2 regions of the Streptomyces sp. NPDC023157 genome follow, and region 2 is predicted to be linked to the other one. Evidence: riboswitches for the same ligand, from Rfam matches in the RefSeq annotation. Region 2 holds a riboswitch; the other holds the start of a gene.
What was found. Region 2 has a riboswitch for glycine ahead of gcvT (glycine cleavage system aminomethyltransferase GcvT). Riboswitches for the same ligand answer to the same signal wherever they lie in the genome.
Positions count from the first base shown of each region.

Region 1: another riboswitch for glycine. It lies ahead of gcvP (aminomethyl-transferring glycine dehydrogenase); the one in region 2 lies ahead of gcvT (glycine cleavage system aminomethyltransferase GcvT).

Region 1 covers NZ_JBVHIL010000003.1:857,520-868,206, forward strand. Annotated here, with positions in the region: gene gcvP (aminomethyl-transferring glycine dehydrogenase) at 1-2,490, opposite strand, end outside; glycine riboswitch at 2,670-2,768, opposite strand; gene ACZ3ZE_RS14865 (PRC-barrel domain-containing protein) at 2,881-3,252, shown strand; gene ACZ3ZE_RS14870 (DNA polymerase IV) at 3,257-4,639, opposite strand; gene ACZ3ZE_RS14875 (MerR family transcriptional regulator) at 4,741-5,352, opposite strand; gene ACZ3ZE_RS14880 (bifunctional nuclease family protein) at 5,538-6,011, opposite strand; gene ftsR (transcriptional regulator FtsR) at 6,065-6,805, opposite strand; gene ACZ3ZE_RS14890 (FHA domain-containing protein) at 6,834-7,781, opposite strand; gene ACZ3ZE_RS14895 (DUF881 domain-containing protein) at 7,864-8,799, opposite strand; gene ACZ3ZE_RS14900 (small basic family protein) at 8,805-9,137, opposite strand; gene ACZ3ZE_RS14905 (DUF881 domain-containing protein) at 9,134-10,063, opposite strand; gene ACZ3ZE_RS14910 (sugar phosphate nucleotidyltransferase) at 10,175-10,687, opposite strand, start outside.
Region 2 covers NZ_JBVHIL010000009.1:203,556-214,242, reverse strand. Annotated here, with positions in the region: gene ACZ3ZE_RS29625 (ABC transporter substrate-binding protein) at 1-1,026, opposite strand, end outside; gene ACZ3ZE_RS29620 (ABC transporter permease) at 1,138-2,139, opposite strand; gene ACZ3ZE_RS29615 (enhanced serine sensitivity protein SseB C-terminal domain-containing protein) at 2,478-3,269, opposite strand; gene ACZ3ZE_RS29610 (enhanced serine sensitivity protein SseB) at 3,346-4,083, opposite strand; gene ACZ3ZE_RS29605 (AAA family ATPase) at 4,187-4,885, opposite strand; glycine riboswitch at 5,040-5,151, shown strand; gene gcvT (glycine cleavage system aminomethyltransferase GcvT) at 5,309-6,448, shown strand; gene gcvH (glycine cleavage system protein GcvH) at 6,577-6,954, shown strand; gene ACZ3ZE_RS29590 (serine hydroxymethyltransferase) at 6,980-8,239, shown strand; gene ACZ3ZE_RS29585 (L-serine ammonia-lyase) at 8,408-9,793, shown strand; gene ACZ3ZE_RS29580 (hypothetical protein) at 9,794-10,450, opposite strand; gene ACZ3ZE_RS29575 (hypothetical protein) at 10,447-10,687, opposite strand, start outside.

The DNA of each region.
Region 1 (10,687 bases), on a different contig from region 2:
GCTGACGCCGGTCGCCTTGGACAGCGGGCGCAGGTCCACGATGCACTCGTGGGCGACCAGGCCGGCCGGGCCGGTGTAGAGCACCGGGTAGTGCGGCTCCAGGCGCTTGGCGATGTAGTTCGCCGCGAGGACGGCCACCTGGGTGGCGCGCTTGAGGCCCTCGCCGCCCATCAGGCGCACGTACGACCAGGAGATCGGCAGGATGCCGGCGGAGCCCCACGGGGCGGCCGAGATCGGGCCGACGCCGGTCTCCGGGCCCGCGGTGGGCTGGAGCGGGTGGTTCGGCAGGTACGGCGCGAGGTGCGCGCGGACGCCGACCGGGCCGACGCCCGGGCCGCCGCCGCCGTGCGGGATGCAGAAGGTCTTGTGCAGGTTCAGGTGCGAGACGTCGCCGCCGAACTTGCCCGGCTTGGCGAGGCCGACCAGCGCGTTGAGGTTGGCACCGTCGACGTACACCTGGCCGCCGGCCTCGTGCACCTCGGCGCAGATGTCGGCGACGTGCTCCTCGAACACACCGTGCGTGGACGGGTAGGTGATCATCAGCACGGACAGCTCGTCGCGGTACTGCTCGATCTTGGCGCGCAGGTCCGCGACGTCGACCTCGCCGTCGTCGGCGGTCTTGACGACGACGACCTTCATGCCGGCCATCACCGCGGAGGCGGCGTTGGTGCCGTGCGCGGAGGACGGGATGAGACAGACCGTGCGCTGCAGGTCGCCGTTGGCACGGTGGTACGCGCGGACGGCCAGCAGACCGGCCAGCTCGCCCTGCGAGCCGGCGTTCGGCTGGATGGAGACCTTGTCGTAGCCGGTGACCTCGGCGAGACGCTCCTCCAGCTCGGTGATGAGCGTGACGTAGCCGCCGGCCTGCTCGACCGGGGCGAACGGGTGCATCTGGCCGAACTCGGGCCAGGTCACCGACTCCATCTCGGTGGTCGCGTTCAGCTTCATGGTGCAGGAGCCGAGCGGGATCATGCCGCGGTCGAGCGCGTAGTCGCGGTCGGAGAGGCGGCGCAGGTAGCGCAGCATCGAGGTCTCGGAGCGGTGCGCGTGGAAGACCGGGTGGGTCAGGAACACGTCCGAGCGGAGCGCGTCGACGGGCAGCGCGTCCTCGGTGACGGCGTCCAGGGCGTCGATGTCGGCGGTGACGCCGAAGGCGCCCCAGACGGCGGCGAGCTGCGCGCGGGTGGTGGTCTCGTCGCAGGACAGGGACACCAGGTCGGCGTCGACGCGGTACAGGTTGACCCCGGCCTCACGGGCGGCCGCAACGACGGCGTCCGCGCGGCCCGGCACCCGGGCGGTGAGGGTGTCGAAGAAGGCACCCTGGACCAGCTCCACACCGCCCGCCTTCAGACCGGCGGCGAGGAGGGCGGCGTACCGGTGGGTACGGCGCGCGATCCCCTTCAGGCCCTCCGGGCCGTGGTAGACGGCGTACATGCCGGCCATGACGGCGAGCAGCACCTGGGCGGTGCAGATGTTGCTGGTGGCCTTCTCGCGGCGGATGTGCTGCTCGCGGGTCTGCAGGGCCAGGCGGTACGCCTTGTTGCCGTCGGCGTCCACGGAGACGCCGACCAGGCGGCCGGGGAGCGAGCGGGCGTGCTTGTCCTGGACGGCCATGTAGCCGGCGTGCGGGCCGCCGAATCCCATGGGGACACCGAAGCGCTGGGTGGTACCGACGGCGATGTCGGCGCCGAGCGAGCCGGGCGAGGCGAGCAGCGTCAGCGCGAGCAGGTCGGCGGCGACGGTGACGATCGCGCCGAGCTCGTGGGCCTGGTCGATGACCGGCTTGATGTCCCGGACGGCTCCGGAGGCACCCGGGTACTGGAGCAGCACGCCGAAGACGCCGCGCTCGGCGATCTCGGCGGGAATCCCCGCCGACAGGTCCGCGACGACGACCTCGACCCCGGTGGGCTCGGCGCGGGTCTCGATGACGGCGATGGTCTGCGGCAGGGCGTCGGCGTCGACGAGGAACACGCCGTTCTTGACCTTGCCGACGCGGCGGGACAGCGCCATGGCCTCGGCGGCCGCGGTGCCCTCGTCGAGCAGCGAGGCGCCGGAGGTGGGCAGACCGGTGAGGTCGGCGACCATGGTCTGGAAGTTCAGCAGGGCCTCCAGACGGCCCTGCGAGATCTCGGGCTGGTACGGCGTGTACGCGGTGTACCAGGCCGGGTTCTCCATGACGTTGCGGAGGATGACCGGCGGCGTGAAGGTCCCGTAGTACCCGAGGCCGATCATCGGGGCGAGGACCTGGTTGCGGTCGGCGAGCTCGCGGAGCTCGGCCAGCACCTCGGCCTCGGTACGGGCGGCCGGCAGGCCGAGCGCCTCGGCGTTCTTGATGACGTCCGGCACGGCCGCGGCCGTCAGCTCGTCGAGGGAGCCGTACCCGACCTGGGCGAGCATCTTCGCCCGAGCCTCGGCGTCGGGCCCGATGTGCCGCTGCTCGAAGGGAATACCCTGCTCGAGTTCGGAGAGCGGAATGCGGTTGGCGGTCATGCTGCGGGGGCCTCCTGGTCGTCACGACCTGCGAGGGGCACCACGGCGCGGGTGCCCGGACGGCCTCCCCCTCTGTCATCTCAACCTGAGAGCTTCACCGGCCACGCCTCACGGCGGACCGGCTTTCCCCGTCGGTGAGAGCGGATGCCGTCGACGCCCGCCCTGCTTTCCAGAGTGACCTCGTCCACGCGGTACAGGGGCCTGAGAGATTCCGGGGAGGATTTGCTCCTTCGGCGCCTCCGAAAGGTTTCTCCGGAGGACTCTCCCGCGCAGGGTCGATAGCCACAGCCAGCCTACCAGCGCGGTTGAGCCCGGCATCGCTCAAGTGGCCGATATCCCAGTTGTGCACTTTCGTAGGGTGTAGAGCAGTTGCGACCAGTTGGAGGGACCGTGCAGACCGATATCGATCCGCGCAGCCTGATCGGCCGCAAGGCGTACGACCGGAACGGACACAAGATCGGGACCGTGGACGAGGTGTACCTGGACGACGCGACGGGCGTCCCCGAATGGGCCGCCGTGCGCACCGGCCTGTTCAGCCGCGACGCGTTCGTCCCGCTGGAGCCGAGCGAGCTGGTGAGCGACGGCCTCCACATCCCGTACGAGCGGGCCCTCATCAAGGACGCCCCCGACTTCGGCGTGGGCCGCCACCTCTCCCCCGAACAGGAACTCCAGCTCTACCGCCACTACAGCCTGGCCCTCCCGCCCCCGCCCCAGGACACCCCCCGGGACTTCGGCCGCCTGGCGGGCCAGGACGACGCCTAGGGCCTCACCCCGTCCCCGGCTCCTCCACCAACGGCAACGGATCCGAAAGCTCCAGATCCGGATCGTCCACGGAGAAGGTCCGCACCCGCCCCGGCACCACCGCCCCCGGCTCCTCGAACCGGACGGTGACCCGCCCGACCCCGCTCCCCTGCACCCACCCGGCCCCGTACTCCGCGTGCCGCACGTCCCGACCCGGCGCCCAGTGCCGCTCGGCGGGCTCGGTGGCCGCGGGGGACGCGGGCAGGGCCGCCTCAGGGCCCGCGACGGCCTCGGGCGCGACCTCCGCCCGAGCCTCCGCCTCCGCCCGGGCCTCCGCCTCCGCCTGCGCGAACAGGTCCTCCTGCGTGTAGTCGGCGAGCCCGCTCACCCCGACCCCCAGCAGCCGCACCCCGCCCGTGGTGTCCACGAGGTCGAGGAGCCGCGCCGCCGCCTCCCGGACCACCCCGGGGTCGTCCGTCGGCCCCCGCAGCGTCTCGGAGCGCGTCAGCGTCGAGAAGTCGTACCGCCGCACCTTCAGGACGATGGTCCGCCCCGAGTGCCCCGAACCCCGCAGCCGCGCGACGCACCGCTCGGCGAGCCGCTCCACCTCCAGCCGGATCCGCAGCCGGTCGTGCAGGTCCACGTCGAAGGTGTCCTCCACGGAGACCGATTTGGCGTCCCGCTCGGCCACCACGGGCCGGTCGTCGTGCCCGAGGGCCATCAGGTACAGCGAGCCCCCGTGCGCCCGTCCCAGGAGCCGTACGAGCTCGTCCTCGCCCGCCTCGACCACGTCGGTGACGGTGGTGATCCCGGCCCGCCGCAGGTGCTCCCCGGTGGCCGGCCCGACGCCGGGGATGATCCGCACCGAACGCGGCCCGATCAGCTCGCGTTCCGTACCGGGCTCGATCAGCAACAGCCCGTCCGGCTTGGCCTCCTCGGAGGCGATCTTCGCCAGCATCTTGGACCCGGCCAGACCGACCGACCCGGTCAGACCGGTCGTCGCGAGGATGTCCCGCCGCAGCCGCTCCCCCGTCGCCCGCGCGCTCGCGCTGTCGTCGGCGAGCCCGCCGGCCTCCAGGTCCACGAAGGCCTCGTCCAGGCTGAGCGGCTCGACGAGCGGCGAGAGCCGCCCGAGGAGTTCCATGACCTGGCCGCTGATCGCCCGGTAGAAGGCGAAGCGGGGCACGAGATAGGCCGCGTTCGGCGCGAGCCGCCGCGCCTGCGCCATGGGCATCGCCGAGTGCACCCCGAAGCGCCGTGCCTCGTACGAGGCCGTCGCGACCACTCCGCGCGGCCCGAGGCCGCCGACGACCACCGGCTTTCCGCGCAGGCTCGGCTTCGACGCCTGCTCCGCCGCGGCGAAGAAGGCGTCCATGTCGAGATGCAGGATGGTGGGCGCGGCTCTCACGCCTCCGATGCTGCCCTACGCCACTGACAACGCACCGGCGGGCACGCACCCCGCGCGTCCCGTCGGGCCCGGAGCGGGCCCACGGACCCGCCGCCGGAGCGTCAGACGGCGCGGTCCCGCCGCCGCCGCGCCAGCTCGTCCGCCGGGTTGTGCCCGATGAGCGTCTCGCCGGTGTCGATGCGCTCGCCGTGCAGCTGCGAGAGCGCCGCCTCGACGTCCCGCCACACCACGCCGACGGCGATCCCGAAGACGCCCTGGCCGCCCTGGAGCAGGTCCACGACCTCGTCGGGCGAGGAGCACTCGTACACCGTGGCCCCGTCGCTCATGAGCGTCATGCGCTCCAGGTCGCGGAAGCCCCGGGCGCGCAGGTGCTGCACGGCCGCCCGGATGTTCTGCAGCGCGACCCCGGTGTCCAGGAAGCGCTTGACGATCTTGAGGACCACGACGTCGCGGAAGCTGTAGAGCCGCTGCGTCCCGGATCCGTACGCGGGCCGCACGCTGGGCTCGACGAGCCCCGTGCGCGCCCAGTAGTCCAGCTGCCGATAGGTGATGCCGGCCGCCGCACAGGCCGTGGGCCCTCGGTAGCCGACCTCTTCCGGGCCGGCGCTCACGTCCCCGCCGAAGTCGCCCACACTGCCGTGAAGCGGATACGGGCCCATCTCCCCGGGGGCACGCCCCAGGAAGCCCCCTGCCGTACCGTCGCCGCTGCTCATCACGCCGACCCTCCGTCCTTGACCTGCCCACTCGAAGGTAGGCAGTCACTCGGGGTGCGTCAACGATCGCCACACTCGGCACGCCGAGTGATAATCACCCTGAGAGTGGTTTCACGTGCCCCTCTCCGGGGAAAGGCTACTCGAATGTGCCGACGGCACGGCTTCAGCCGGGGCGGCGCGCGGGCCTACTGGCTGCCGGTCTCGAAGTCCTCCGGCGAGATCTGGTCGAGGAACTCGCGGAACTTCTCCACCTCGTCCTCCTGCTCGTCCGGAATCGCGATCCCCGCGTCGTCGAGCACACCGTCACTGCCGTAGATCGGCGTCCCGGTGCGCAGGGCGAGTGCTATCGCGTCGGACGGCCGGGCACTCACCTCGACACCGCTGGCGAAGACCAGCTCGGCGTAGAAGACCCCGTCACGCAGATCCGTGATGCGGACCTCGGTGAGCTCCTGCCCCACGGCCTCCAGCACGTCCTTGAAAAGGTCGTGCGTCAGCGGCCTGGCAGGGGCCATGCCCTGCTGGGCGAAGGCGATCGCGGTCGCCTCTCCCGGTCCGATCCAGATGGGGAGGTACCGATCGCCTCCCACTTCACGCAGGAGCACGATCGGCTGGTTGGAGGGCATTTCCACCCGGACACCCACAACGTCGAGCTCGTTCACACAGCAACCCTAGGACGTGCCCGACCGGTTTGGGTAGTCGGGCCGTCCTCGGATCATTGCAACCGCACTCCCAGCGCGGTCTGGACCAGTGCCGCGTGAAGGCGCACGGAGAGTCCGGCGAGCTCCTTGGCGGTCGCCTCGGCATGGGCCCTGGTCTGCGGATTACGGTGCCGGCGCAGCGGTGCGACCATCTGTTCGACCAGCCCCGCCTCGCGCTCCGCGGCGGCCTTGACGGCCCGCAGATGCCGGGGCTCCAGACCGAATCTCCCCAGGTCCGCCACCAGTTTGGCGACGGTGACGGTCTCGGCGTCGTACCCGCCGCCCTCGACCGGGGCGATCAGTCCGTACGCCTCCCACTCGACCAGCTCGGCCTCGGTGACCTCCGCGGCGGCGAGCAGCTCCGCGCGGCCGATCCGGGCGGCGGTGGGACGCTCGCCCTCCGTGTCCCAGGCCCCGTCGAGCAGGTCCCGCTGCGGGCTCGGTGAGGGCAGCTTGATCTGCTCCCCTCGCTCCAGGGCGTCCAGGTGCTCGCGGATGACCTTCAGCGGGAGGTAGTGGTCCCGCTGCATCCGCAGGATCTGAGCGAGCCGCTCCACATCCCGCGGGCTGAACTTCCGGTACCCGGAGGCCGTGCGCTGGGGCTCGACGAGCCCCTCGGCCTCCAGGAACCGGATCTTCGAGATGGTCACTTCGGGAAACTCGTCGCGCAGCCGGCTCAGCACCGTACCGATGCTCACCAGCTCGCCCGCGGCGGCGGTGCCGTGACCGGCACCGCCCGTCGGTGTTCGCAGCATGGACCTTCCCTGAAGGTTCTCCGGGGCGTCACACGCCCCGCTGGCTCGCGAAGAACACGAGCCGGTACTTGCCGATCTGCACCTCGTCACCGTTGGACAGCACGACCGAGACCGACTCGATCGGCTCCCGGTTGACGTAGGTGCCGTTGAGGCTGCCGACGTCCGACACCTGGAAGGTGCCGTCCGGCTGCCGGCGGAACTCCACATGGCGACGCGAGACGGTCACGTCGTCCAGGAAGATGTCGCTCTGCGGGTGACGGCCGGCCGTGGTCAGCTCGCCGTCCAGGAGGAAGCGGCTGCCCGAGTTCGGACCGCGGCGCACGATGAGCAGCGCCGAACCGCCCGGCAGGGCCTCGACCGCCGCCAGCGCCTCGGCCGACAGCGACGGAAGCGCGGTCTGCCCGGTGACCTCCGCGTCGTAGGCCTCGAGCCCCGAGATGGAGATCGTCGAGGTGGTCTCGGAGGCACGCTCCGGAGCCACCCCGGCCCGCAGCGGCGCACCGCAGTGGGAGCAGAAGCGGCTGTCCGCCGTGTTGCGGTGACCGCACCTCGTACACACCGGCATGGACGCGTCCTCCTGCCGCGGCTGCCCCGCGGAGGTCTGGGTCGCGTACGGGTCGGGCACAAACCCTCCACCCGTACCTGAGGTTGATGGTTCTCCGAAACCTATGCGGGCGGCACCGGCAGGGTCAACAGACGACGCGCCCTGTGTGCCCGGAATGTCACCACCCTGGCCGCCGACCTCGTCGCGGAAGAGGGGGCGCTCGCCGCCCTGTTCCTCGCTCTGGGCGTGGCGCGGGGCGCGATGCCTGGCGTTGCCGCCGTCCTCGCTTGCGCTCTTGCCGAACAACTTCGAAAACCACTTCACGGGCGATTCCCCTTGACCGAAACAGACCCGCCCGTGGGGCAGGACGAACCCTGACTCAACACACCTGCCGACCCGGACATCCTCACAACGTCCGTAACCACTCGACAGTTTCCACCACGCACCACCCTTGTGGTGCGGCGACCCCCCGCAACGTCATGCCCTTGTCGCGTCACCCTCATCCACCCCTGCCTCACTGCGAGGACGACCGAGCGTAGTCAGGCCGCTTCGCAGGCCGCAAGGCGTCGACGACGATCTTCCCGGAACGCTGCACCGTGGCCGTGGCCTGCTCCTTCTCCAGTGTCTGGACGACGCCGCCGGGGATGTTGAGCGCGGGCTCGAGATCCTCCGGCTTGCCGATGACCTTGAAGACGTACGGAGCGGCCACCTTCGTTCCATCGATCCGCATGTCGCTGCCACTTCCCGAGAAGTAGCTGTCCGCGACCACCCGGACGCCGTTGACCTGGATGGCCTCCGCGCCGGCGGCGCGCAGCTCCTGGATCGCGTCGAGCAGCATGTCCGACTCGATGGCGCCGCTGGGGTCCGTGATCGTCAGCGTGATGCCCGGGCCCTCGGCGGCGACGGTGCCGGCCAGGATGCCGAGCTGCTGCTCCTTCTCCTGGGTCTGCTTGCGCGCCTCCTCGGCCTGGTCGGAGCTGGACTCCAGCTCCGAGCGCTGGCTGTCCAGACGCGTCTTCTCGTCCTCCAGGCGCTGGGTGCGGTCGTCGAGCTCGTCGAGGATTCGCACCAGGTCCTCCTGGCGGGCACCGCGCAGCGCGCTGTTGTCGCTGGTGGAACTGACCTGAATGGCCAGACCGAGGCCGAGCACGAACAGCAGCAGCGCGACCACCAGTTGGGCCCGGGTCACCCGGGGCGGCCACAGACTCGCCGCGAGCCGCTGCCGGCCGGAGGTCTCTGGCCGGGCGGGAGCCGGGGCCGGAGCGGGGGCGGGAGCCTGGGCCGGCGTCGGCGCCGGGGCGGCGGGCTGCTCGGGCTCGGGCCGCCGGTCCGGGCTCTCGGCCCCGGACGGGCGCTCCTGCGGACGCGGCGACGGCTTCCCGTCGTCCGCGCGGTTCACGTCGTCCGGCCGGTTCGCCTCGGGCTCGTCGGGCCTGTCGTGCTCGCTCATCGGCGTCACGCCCGGAACACGTGCCGCCGGATGGCGGCCGCGTTGGAGAAGATCCGGATGCCGAGGACGACGACCACACCGGTCGACAACTGCGCACCCACGCCCAGCTTGTCGCCGAGGAAGACGATCAGCGCGGCCACGACCACGTTCGACAGGAACGACACCACGAAGACCTTGTCGACGAAGATCCCGTCGAGCATGGCCCGCAGGCCGCCGAAGACCGCGTCCAGGGCGGCGACCACGGCGATCGGAAGATAGGGCTCGACCACCGCCGGAACCTCGGGCCGGACCAACAGTCCGACCACGACTCCCACGATCAGGCCCAGTACGGCGATCAAGATGTGCCCTTCCCTGTGTCGGCCGTGGCCTGCCCGGTGGCCTTGGCCGCCCCGGCTCCCCTCGGCTCTGCTGTACGTACGATCAGGCTCGGCGCGGCCGGCAGACGTACGTCGCCCTCGGCCGAGATGCTCGTGCGGATCCCGAAGTTCTCCTGCAGCGCGTGCAGGTACTGGCCGTCGGCGCTGTCCTGGAACGCGGTGCTCAGCCGCTGCCCGTCGCCGACGGCGAGGATGGTGTACGGCGGCACCAGTGGCTTGTTGTCGACCAGTATGGCGTCGCCCGCGGCCCTGATCGCCGACAGCGCGGTCAGCCGCTGCCCGTTGATCGAGACGGCCTCCGCGCCCGACTCCCACAGCCCGTTGACGATCCGCTGCATGTCACGGTCGCGCACCCGCCCGGTGTCCGAGAAGCCGGCGCTCTCCCGGGGACCGCCACCGCCCGCGTCGGCGCCCTTGGCGTCGTCCACGACCAGCTTCACCCCGGGCCCGTGCACCGCGGTCGCCCCCGACAGCAGCGCGACCAGCTCGCCCTGGTCTCCGCCGTGCTGCTCCAGCGCCTTGCGCTGCCGCTCGCCGACCTCGTCGCGCAGACGCTCGACGTCCTGCTCCAGCTTGTCGGCCGCCGAGGTCTCCGACTCGATCCGGTCGATCAGATCCTGCCGCTCCTTGGCGACGACCGGCGCGGACACCCGCGCCTCGGCCGCACCCAGCGTCACCACGGCCGCCGCGAGCACCAGACCGGCCGCGAGGCCCAGCTTGGCCCGGATCGTACGGGGCAGCCCGCCGCCCTCCGCGGCACGGCGGGCCGAGGCCTCCGCGTAGCCGTCGTCCAGAGCGTGGTCGATCACGTTGTTCAGCAGCGACATGGACGCGTCCGGGCGCGGAGGGGGCGATCCGGTGCTCCGAACGGGGGGCTGCTGCGACATGCCGCACATCGTCGCACGTCGCACGGCCTACCGCCGAATGGCCCCTCCGCCGGGCCGGGAGGCACCCGGGGGCACCTCCCGGCCCGAAGGGCCCGCTCCGGTCGCGTCCCCCTAGTGACCTGCGCTGTCGACGACGCCGGACCACTCGTCGAGGAGGGCCTGCGCGGACGCGTCGTCCGGACCCTCCGCCCACAGATGGGTGACGGCCTCCGCCGGGTCGGGCAGCACCATCACCCAGCGCCCGTCGGCCTCCACCACCCGCACACCGTCGGTGGTGTCCACGGACCGGTCCCCGGCCGCCTCCACCACCCGGCGCATCACCAGGCCCTTCACCGCCCACGGCGTGGCGATGTCCCGTTTCAGCACATGGGCCCGCGGGATCCGCGCGTCGATCTGGCTGAGGGTGAGCTGGGTCCGGGCCACCAGACCGATCAGGCGCACAAAGGCGGCCGCTCCGTCGAAGACGCTGCTGAACTCGGGCACGATGAACCCGCCCCGGCCGTCCCCGCCGAAGATCGTCGACTCCTCGCGCCCGACCCTCGTGAGGTCGTCGGGCGAGGTCGTCGTCCATTCGACCTGCGTGCCGTGGTACGCGGCGACCTGCTCGGCGATCCTCGTGGTCGT
Region 2 (10,687 bases):
CGGGAAGACCGCGTACCGGATGAAGCCGGTCTGCGGGTTGTCCGCGTTCGCCTTGTTCTGCTGGAGCACCTTGGCGCGGGCGGCGGCGCCGACACCGGTCGCGTTGATGTCGAGGTCGTACTCGCCCTCGATCAGGCGGTTGTCCATGTCGTCGGCGTTCGTGGTGAACGTGACGCTGATGGTGTCCGGGAGGGCCTTGCGGATGGTGTCCGACTTGGCGTCCCAGTTCTCGTTGCGCACGAGCTTCATGGACTTGTTCGGCGTGTACGACTGCCACTTGTACGGGCCGGAGGAGAAGACGTTCAGGCCGTACTTGGCCTTGGTGTCCTTGTCCTGGCGGACCGGGGAGGCGGCGGGCATCGCCAGCATCTGCAGGAAGTCACCGTTGGCGACCGGCAGCTTGAAGACGATGGTCTTGTCGTCCGGGGTCTCGATCGCCTTGAGGCCCAGCTTGTCCGCGGCGGTGTCCTTGTACGGGCCCGCGTAGGTCTTCTTGGGGTCGAGGACCTGCTGGAGGTAGATCGGGCCGCCGGAGATGACGTCCTGGGCCCAGACGCGCTCGATGCCGTACTTGACGTCCTTCGAGGTGATCGGCTTGCCGTCCTCCCACTTCACGCCGTCCTTCAGCGTGAACGTGTAGGTGAGGCCGTCGGCCGAGACCTTGCCCGCGTCGGTGGCGAGGTCCGGGACCAGCTCGGTGGAGGCGGCGCCCGGCTCGGACTTGAACGAGACCAGCTGGCGCGTGTAGTAGCGCTGGAAGTCCCACACGAAGCCGTAGTAACCGCGCTGCGGGTCCCACGAGTCGGCCTCCTGCGAGCCGATGAACTTCAGCTCGCCGCCCTTCTTGTCGGAGGGGCTGGCGACCTGGTTCACCGCGGCGTTGAAGCCGGGCGCACCCGCCTTGCCGCCCTTGGCGCCGCTGTCGCCGCCCTTGCCGCCGCCACACGCGGTGGTCGCGACCATCGTGGCCGCGGCGAGCAGCGCGCCTGCGGCGATTCTGCGCCTCTGGGAGCTGTTCAGAGTCATGGTCGAGCAACCTCCGAAGTAATGGCGGCCGTTGTCACGGTGGTCCGCCGTTGGGGGATGTGCCTCCTGTCGACAGCGGCAGGGGCTGGTCTTGCGGTGAACGGCGTACGGTCAGCGGGAGCTCTTCGGGTCGAGCGCGTCACGCACGCCGTCGCCGAAGAGGTTGAACGCCAGCACGGTGATGAAGATCGCGAGGCCGGGGATCACCATGAAGAGCGGGTCGGCCTCGTAGGTGGTGATGGCCGTCGACAGCATCTGCCCCCAGGAAGCGGTGGGAGGCTTCACACCCGCACCGAGGAAGCTGAGCGCCGCTTCGGTGAGGATGTTGGTGGGGATCATGAGGGTGGTGTAGACCATGATCGGGGCGATCAGGTTGGGCAGCAGCTCCCGGCGCAGGATGTACAGCCGGCCGGCGCCCAGGCTCTGGGCCGCCTCGACGTACTCGCGGTTGCGCAGGCTGAGCGTCTGGCCTCGGACGATGCGGCCCACGTAGGGCCAGCCGAAGAAGCCGATCACGACGACCAGGGCGACGATGCGGACGCCCGAACCGTCGAGGCCGAGGAGCTGGTTCGGCAGCACCGAGACCAGGGCGATGGTGAACAGCAGCTGCGGGAAGGCGAGCATGACGTCCATGACCCGGCTGAGGGCCGCGTCGATCCAGCCGCCGAAGTAGCCGGCGACGACACCGAGGACGGTGCCGAGCAGGACCGCGAAGAGCGCCGCGGCGAAGGCCACGAGCAGCGAGATCCGGGCGCCGTAGACGATGCGGCTGAAGACGTCGCGGCCGTTGACCGGCTCGACACCGAAGAGGAAGTCGGAGCTCACGCCGCCCCAGGAACCGATCGGGGTGCCGAAGAGCGGGTCGATCTGGTCCTCGTGGAACTGGTCCGGCGGGTGGCCGAGGAGGCCGACGATGACCGGGGCGAAGATCGCGACCAGGATCAGGAAGACGACCACGAAGGCGCCCGCGAGGGCGAGTTTGTCACGCTTCAGCCGGGTCCAGGCGATCTTCCAGGGGGAACGTCCCTCGATCGCCTGGGCCGGCGCGTCGGGCACGACGTCGACGGCCGCGGCCTGCTCGGCCGCGTTCGTCTCGTGCAGTGGTGCCGTCATCGTGGTGAGGACCCCTCTCGGCCGCCGGGTCGCCGGCCCTTGCCCGCCGCGGGTAGCGGCTCGGTGGAACAACTGCTGGGCACCGGCTCGGGGGGAGCCGAACGCCTGGTGTTCCGGGGAGTCTTCAATGTGTCCGCGATCACCCGCCAGACCCCAAGGGGAATGTTTGCGTAAACGTGATGCGGTGCGTGGTCTTCCGTTATCCGGACGTCGTGATCGTGTGAGCGGACCAAGTCGGCCGCTATTCGACCAGACCGGACATCCTGCTCAACTCCTGCCGTGCAGGAGTGAATTGGGGTGACGGAAGCGACGGAACGGACGTACCCGTCCGGGTCGTGTCAGTACGGGCGGGGCGCGGCCGGCGGGTAGCCGTAGCCGGGGGCGGGCGGGCCCGCGGGGGCGGCGTGCGCGTCCCGGTCGTAGAAGGGCCGGGCGTGGGCGTGCAGCCACATCGCGACCGGGTCGTACGCGTCGGACATGGCGACCGTGGAGACGGGCAGCCCCTCGGGGACGGCCGCGACGGTCTGGCGCATCATCGTCCGCACCGCCTCGACGGAGCCCGGCGAGGAGTCGTACAGGTCCAGTCCGATGGCGAGGTACGGGGAGCCCAGCGCGGGCTGCACCCAGGCGCGGCGCAGCGAGCGCACGGCGGGGGTGCGGTGCGCGTTCTGCGTGAGCAGGGCGTAGAACTGCGGGATCTCCACGGCGGGTTCGGTCAGGCGCAGGGGTCCGGCGGGCATCCGGTCCAGACCGGTGGCGATGCGGCGCAGATCGGCCCAGGGGATGCCGACGCCGCCGCCGGGGGCGTGCGGATTCAGCCAGATCCCCCAGCGGTCGGGGTAGAGGGCGCGGGCGATCTCCAGGCCGGAGGCGAGCTCGTGGGCGCGGTTCCAGCCGGAGGCGGCGAGCTCCTGGGCGGAGGTGACGCAGGGCGCGTAGCCGAAGCCGTCGACCTCCATGTTCCCGTACTGGGCGTCGGGCGAGCCGGGCGAGCCCTGCCAGAGCAGCATCCAGACGTCGGCGGTGGCGAGGGCGTGCAGCAGCTGCTCGTAGGCGTCGGGGCGCCCGGGTGCCACCTGGCGCAGCGTGTGCTCGACCATTCCGGTCGCAGCGGTGCCTGACGCGCTCACCTTTGGGTCCCGCCCCTCGTCGTCCGTATCGCGGTGTGGATCGGCTTGAATCAGTTCAGCTTAAACAGGGGGGCGGTCACACGGCGGCGCGCTGGTAGAAGGGGCGCACCTTCGCCAGCATCCAGTCGCCGACCGGGTCCTGTGCCACGTCGAGCAGGATCAGGTTGACCGGCCAGGCGGCCTCGACCCGGCCGAGGGCGCGGCCGAGGGCGTCGAGCGGCCCGTTGCGGTCGGCGTCGGGGGTGAGCAGCTGGACGCCGATGAAGAGGGCGGGTTCGGTGCCTTCGACGCTGGCGAGGGCGCGGCGGGCGGTGGCGACGGTGCCGGTGGCCTCGAACTCGGCGGAGGCGGCGGCGAGGAAGTCGACGGGGTCGTCCTGCCAGTCGGGCTCGAAGAGGCGGACGCGGCCGCCGCTGGCGGGGCCGTCGAGGGGGGTGCGGCCGGCCCGGCAGAGTTCGGCGACGGCGGGCGGCGGGAGCGGGACGCCGACGGTGCCGCCGGGGTTCACGGCGATGCCGAGCTGCGGGGGCAGGCCGCGGGCGAAGTCGCGGGCGGGGGCGACGGTGAAGGACATGTGGGCGCCGACGCAGGCGAGGAACTGCTGCTCGGAGCTGAAGACGGGCACGTAGGCGTAGCCGTCTATCTCGAGGGTGGGCAGGTCGAGGTCGCTGCTGTCGGTGTTGCCGCCGTTGGGCAGCGGGACCCATACGGGGCTGCGCCCGAGCACCTCGACCAGTCGGCCGCCGGCCGCGGGGTTGCCGAGCGAGGCGGCCAGTACTTCTTCGAGCTCATTGCCCGGCCACGTGACGTCCACGGTCTCGTCTCTTCTCCCTCTCGGCACTTGGTGCGGTTCAGCACCCTAACGGCGCGTCGGCGCCGCCGTGACCGAAAAAGGGGCGGAAAGGCCGTGGAGTGCTTCAGGACACGTCGCGGAAGCCGATCTTCCGCAGGGCGTCGGCCGCGTCCCGGTCGAGCAGGGTGACCGAGGCGCAGCCGGGCGGCAGCCGGCCCGCCTCGGCGGTGCGCACGAGCCGGCCGACGGCGCGGCGGTGCCGGGCGAAGGCGTAGCCCGAGACGCCGCGGCCGCGGGCCAGCTGCCCTTCGCGGGCGGTCTCGGGCCCGACGTCGAGCAGGATCAGGTGCAGGGCGGTGCCGCGGCGCCGGGCCTCACGGGCGAGCCAGCCGCGCACCCAGGACTGGGTGCCGCAGTCGTGGACGACGACGCTGGCCCCGGAGCGCAGGACGCGGCGGAGCCCCGCGTAGTGCGCGAGGCGGGCGAGCGGGCGGTAGACGGCGTACGGCAGGAAGCGGGGCAGCCGGGCCTCCCAGCGCTCGCGGGTGTGCTGCGAGTCGATGGCGCGGCCCTCGGCCGTACGTCCCATGAGGGTCGACTTGCCGCTGCCGGGGAGTCCGGAGACGACCACGACGTCACCCCTCGCGTAGGCCAGGGCGCGGGGGCCGCGGCCGCCGCGGTCGCGCAGGTCGCGCAGCAGCCGGCCCCTGCGGGTCCGGGCGCGGGCCCGGGCGCCGGCGCGCTGGACCGGTATGCCGGCGCTCGTCGCGTACGCGCCGGCGCGCTGGACCGGCCGCATCGGCATCCTCGGCGGCATCTGCATCGCGTCGCTCCCCCTCGTAGGCCCTGCGGAGACCCTTGCCCCCGAAGTGTAAAGAAAGGGTAATGAGACGCAAGCGATTTGCCGGGCCGAACCGCCGTGCAATGATGTGCGCGCAGGCGCTCGCACGAGCGTCCACAACCACATACCGGCCGCTCGAATCCGCGCGGGAGAGTTCCGGTCACGCACCGCAGTCACTGGGTGCGCCCGGGCGCCGAAGGAGCAAGTTCCTCCCTTGAATCTCTCAGGCCCCGTACCGCGTGGATGAGGCAGATCTGAAAAGCGGGCCGCGCCTGTCGCGGTCCCACCCAAGGTGCAAGCCGAGGATGCCCTCGGTGAACCTCTCAGGTTCCATGACAGATGGGGAGGACCGTCCTCCGTCATGCATGTCGTGCCCCGCACGCCCTGGGACCCGGGAGCCACCCGATGAGCACTGCCCCCCGCCTGACCGCCCTCGATGCGCTGCATCGTTCGCTGGGCGCGACCATGACCGACTTCGCCGGCTGGGACATGCCGCTGCGCTACGCCAGCGAGCGCGACGAGCACAACGCCGTCCGCACCAAGGCGGGTCTCTTCGACCTCTCCCACATGGGCGAGATCACCGTCACGGGCCCGCAGGCCGTGGACCTTCTGGACTACGCCCTCGTCGGCAACATCTCCACGGTGGGCAGCGGCCGCGCCCGCTACACGATGATCTGCCAGGAGGACGGCGGCATCCTCGACGACCTGATCGTCTACCGCCTGGGCGAGACCGAGGCCGGTTTTCCTGAATACATGGTCGTCGCCAACGCCTCCAACGCCCAGATCGTGCTGGACGCCCTCGTGGCGCGCTCGGCGGGCTTCGACGCCGAGGTCCGCGACGACCGCGACGCCTACGCGCTGCTCGCCGTCCAGGGCCCGGAGTCGCCCGGCATCCTGAAGTCCCTGACCGACGCCGACCTGGACGGTCTGAAGTACTACGCCGGCCTGCCCGGCACCGTCGCCGGCGTGCCCGCGCTGATCGCCCGTACCGGCTACACCGGCGAGGACGGCTTCGAGCTGTTCCTGAAGCCCGAGCACGCCGAGGGCGTGTGGCGGGCGCTGACCGAGGCGGGCGCGGGCGTCGGCCTGATCCCCTGCGGCCTGTCCTGCCGCGACACGCTCCGCCTGGAGGCGGGCATGCCGCTGTACGGCCACGAGCTGACCACCGCGCTGACCCCCTTCGACGCGGGCCTCGGCCGGGTCGTCAAGTTCGAGAAGACCACCAACGAGGGCCGCTTCGTCGGCCGCGAGGCGCTGGAGAAGGCCGCCGAGCGCGCCGAGTCCGCCCCGCCGCGCAAGCTGGTCGGCCTGATCGCCGAGGGCCGCCGGGTCCCGCGCGCCGGCTTCGCCGTCGTCGCGAACGGCCAGGTCGTCGGTGAGGTCACCTCCGGCGCCCCGTCGCCGACCCTGGGCAAGCCGATCGCCATCGCCTACGTCGACGCGGAGTTCGCCGCGCCCGGCACCGAGGGCGTCGGCGTCGACATCCGTGGTGCGCACGAGCCGTACGAGGTCGTGGCGCTGCCGTTCTACAAGCGCCAGAAGTGACATAAGGGACGCAAGTGATGCGCGGGGGCGCGAGGAGTGACGTTTCCCTCACCCGTCCGTCTCACTTCGTGTCTCATCACGCAAGACCCACGTTCATCAGTACTCCCCCGATCCAGGAGAATCAGGTCATGAGCAACCCCCAGCAGCTGCGCTACAGCAAGGAGCACGAGTGGCTCTCGGCCGTCGAGGACGGCATCGCCACGATCGGCATCACGGAGCACGCCGCCAACGCGCTCGGTGACATCGTGTACGTGCAGCTCCCCGAGGTCGGCGACACGGTGACCGCGGGCGAGACCTGCGGCGAGCTCGAGTCCACGAAGTCCGTCAGCGACCTGTACGCCCCGGTGACCGGTGAGGTCGTCGCGGCCAACCAGGACGTCGTCGACGACCCGGCGCTCGTGAACACCGCTCCGTTCGAGGGCGGCTGGCTGTTCAAGGTGCGCCTCGCGGGCGAGCCGGACGACCTGCTCTCCGCCGACGAGTACACCGCCTTCACCGCCGGCTAAACCGAGACCCCCAAGGGATCGATTCATGTCGCTTCTGAACACCCCTCTCCACGAGCTGGACCCGGACGTCGCCGCCGCCGTCGACGCCGAGCTCCGCCGCCAGCAGTCCACCCTCGAGATGATCGCCTCGGAGAACTTCGCTCCGGTCGCGGTCATGGAGGCCCAGGGCTCGGTCCTCACCAACAAGTACGCCGAGGGCTACCCGGGCCGCCGCTACTACGGCGGCTGCGAGCACGTCGACGTGGCCGAGCAGATCGCCATCGACCGGATCAAGGACCTGTTCGGCGCCGAGTACGCCAACGTGCAGCCCCACTCCGGTGCCTCCGCCAACCAGGCCGCCCTCTTCGCGATCGCCCAGCCGGGCGACACGATCCTCGGGCTGGACCTGGCGCACGGCGGTCACCTGACCCACGGCATGCGCCTGAACTTCTCCGGCAAGCAGTTCAACGTGGTCGCGTACCACGTCGACGAGGCCGGGCTGGTCGACATGGCCGAGGTCGAGCGCCTCGCCAAGGAGCACCGCCCCAAGGTGATCATCGCGGGCTGGTCCGCCTACCCGCGCCAGCTGGACTTCGCCGAGTTCCGCCGGATCGCCGACGAGGTCGAGGCGTACCTGTGGGTCGACATGGCCCACTTCGCCGGTCTGGTCGCCGCGGGTCTGCACCCGAACCCGGTCGAGTACGCGGACGTGGTCACCTCGACCACGCACAAGACGCTCGGCGGCCCGCGCGGCGGCATCATCCTGGCGAAGAAGGAGTTCGCCAAGAAGCTGAACTCCTCGGTCTTCCCCGGCTTCCAGGGCGGCCCGCTGGAGCACGTGATCGCGGCCAAGGCCGTCTCCTTCAAGATCGCGGCCTCGGAGGAGTTCAAGGAGCGCCAGCAGCGCACCCTGGACGGCGCCCGCATCATCGCCGAGCGTCTGGTCCAGGACGACGTCACCGCGCACGGTGTCTCCGTCCTGTCCGGCGGCACCGACGTGCACCTGCTCCTCGTCGACCTGCGCGACTCGGAGCTCGACGGCCAGCAGGCCGAGGACCGTCTCCACGAGGTCGGCATCACGGTCAACCGGAACGCCGTTCCGAACGACCCGCGCCCGCCGATGGTCACCTCCGGCCTGCGCATCGGCACCCCGGCCCTCGCCACCCGCGGCTTCCAGGCCGAGGACTTCGCCGAGGTCGCCGACATCATCGCCGAGACGCTGAAGCCCGGCTTCGACGCCGAGGCGCTGAAGGCCCGGGTGACGGCGCTCGCCGACAAGCACCCGCTGTACCCCGGCCTGAAGTAGTTTCGTACCCTTTTATTACCGGGTTCGTTCGAGCCCGTTCGTACGAAACCTCCGGGGCACCCCGCACACTGGACAGTGAGCGGGGTGCCCCGGCCCTTGCTCCACCGCACCGCGTTTCTGCACCACCCCGGCAGACAACGGCGTCCAGCCCCCACAAGGAGTCCCCCCGTGGCCATCTCGGTCTTCGACCTGTTCTCGATCGGCATCGGTCCGTCGAGCTCCCACACGGTGGGCCCCATGCGCGCGGCCCGGATGTTCGCCCGCCGGCTGAAGAACGAGGGGCTGCTCGCCCACACGGCGGCGATACGAGCGGAGCTGTACGGCTCGCTGGGCGCCACCGGCCACGGCCACGGCACCCCGAAGGCCGTCCTGCTCGGCCTGGAGGGCAACTCCCCGCGCACCGTCGACGTCGAGCACGCCGACGAGGAGTTCGAGCGGATCAAGGCGAGCGGCAGGCTCAACCTGCTCGGCATGCACGAGATCCCGTTCTCCTTCGACGACGACCTGATCCTGCACCGCCGCAAGGCGCTGCCGTACCACGCCAACGGCATGACGGTCTTCGCGTATGACGCCGAGGGCGCCCTCGTCCTGGAGAAGACGTACTACTCGGTCGGCGGCGGCTTCGTCGTCGACGAGGACGCCGTCGCCGGCGAGAACCCGATCGTCCCCGACGACACCGTCCTGAAGTACCCCTTCCGCACCGGCGACGAGCTGCTCCGCCTGGCCAAGGACACCGGCCTGTCGATCTCCTCGCTGATGCTGGAGAACGAGAAGGCCTGGCGCACCGAGGACGAGATCCGCGCCGGCCTCCTGGAGATCTGGCGGGTCATGCAGGCCTGCGTCTCGCGCGGCATGTCCCGCGAGGGCATCCTCCCCGGCGGCCTGAAGGTCCGCCGCCGCGCCGCCACCTCGGCCCGCAAGCTGCGCTCCGAGGGCGACCCGGCCGCGCACGCGATGGAGTGGATCACCCTCTACGCGATGGCCGTGAACGAGGAGAACGCCGCGGGCGGCCGGGTGGTCACCGCCCCGACCAACGGCGCGGCCGGCATCATCCCCGCCGTCCTGCACTACTACATGAACTTCGGCACCGCCTCCTGCACCCCGGAGGAGAAGGAGGACGGCGTGGTCCGCTTCCTCCTCGCCGCCGGTGCGATCGGCATGCTCTTCAAGGAGAACGCCTCCATCTCCGGCGCCGAGGTCGGCTGCCAGGGCGAGGTCGGCTCGGCCTGCTCGATGGCGGCCGGCGCCCTCGCCGAGGTCCTCGGCGGCTCCCCCGAGCAGGTGGAGAACGCGGCCGAGATCGGCATGGAGCACAACCTCGGCCTCACCTGCGACCCGGTCGGCGGCCTCGTCCAGATCCCGTGCATCGAGCGCAACGGCATGGCGGCGGTCAAGGCCGTCACGGCGGCGAAGATGTCGATGCGCGGCGACGGCAGCCACATGGTCTCCCTCGACAAGGTCATCAAGACCATGAAGGAGACCGGCGCGGACATGAGCGTGAAGTACAAGGAGACCGCGCGCGGCGGTCTCGCGGTGAACATCATCGAGTGCTGATCACCGGCCGCTGACCCCGGGGACCGTCGGGGCCCGGTACGGGTCCGGGGCCGGCTCCTCCGCCAGCAGCGGCACCGGGCCGCGCAGCGCGAAGGCGCCCGGCAGGTCCAGCGGGCCGCCCTTGCGCTCGGCCAGGACGGCCCCCTGCACCGCGAGGCTCGCGTCCACCGAGCAGGTCCCCGCGTTCACCCCGGTCAGACACGCGTCCCGGACCACGCAGACGAATCCGGACACCCAGAAGACCAGGGTGAGGTCCACCTGGAGGGTGCCCAGCTTCGCGCCGTCCACGTAGATGTCGACGTACGGCCGGTGCGTCGAGGTGATCCGGTGCGTCGCCAGCGCCACGACCTCCTCGCTGCCCGGCAGCTCCCGGGTGCGCCGGGCGGCGGCCCGCAGCGCGCTGTGCCCGCGCCAGCCGCCGGCCGCGAGATCGAGTACGTCGAGGCCGAGGAAGTCGTCCACGACCCCGGCCAGCTCGTGCTCGACGGCCCGGTCGGCGGCGGGCGTCCGCCCCCGCACCGGCGCGAGCAGCGGGCCCGCCGTGCCGTGGGCGCGCAGCGGACCGTCGAGGCCCTGACCCGGCCCGAGCAGGAACGAGCGGACGGGCGTCGCGGGGGCCGCCGTGGGGGCGGACGCCATGGGCGCGGTGGTAGTCATCGGTCCTCCTCGTCGAGCCTCTGCCGGCCGGGGTCCGGGTGCGGGTCCAGCCGCGTCGAGTGGGTGGGCGGCTCACCGGGCACCTGCGTCTCGGACAGTTCGGCGCTGCCGGGGACCGGGCGGAGCGTCGCCTTCACATGCCCGCGGACCCAGCGGGGGCCGCGATGCAGCCGCCCGAAGTACGCCCCGGCGGCCACGGCGAGCGCGAGCGCCCCACCGAGGGAGGCGGGCCCGACG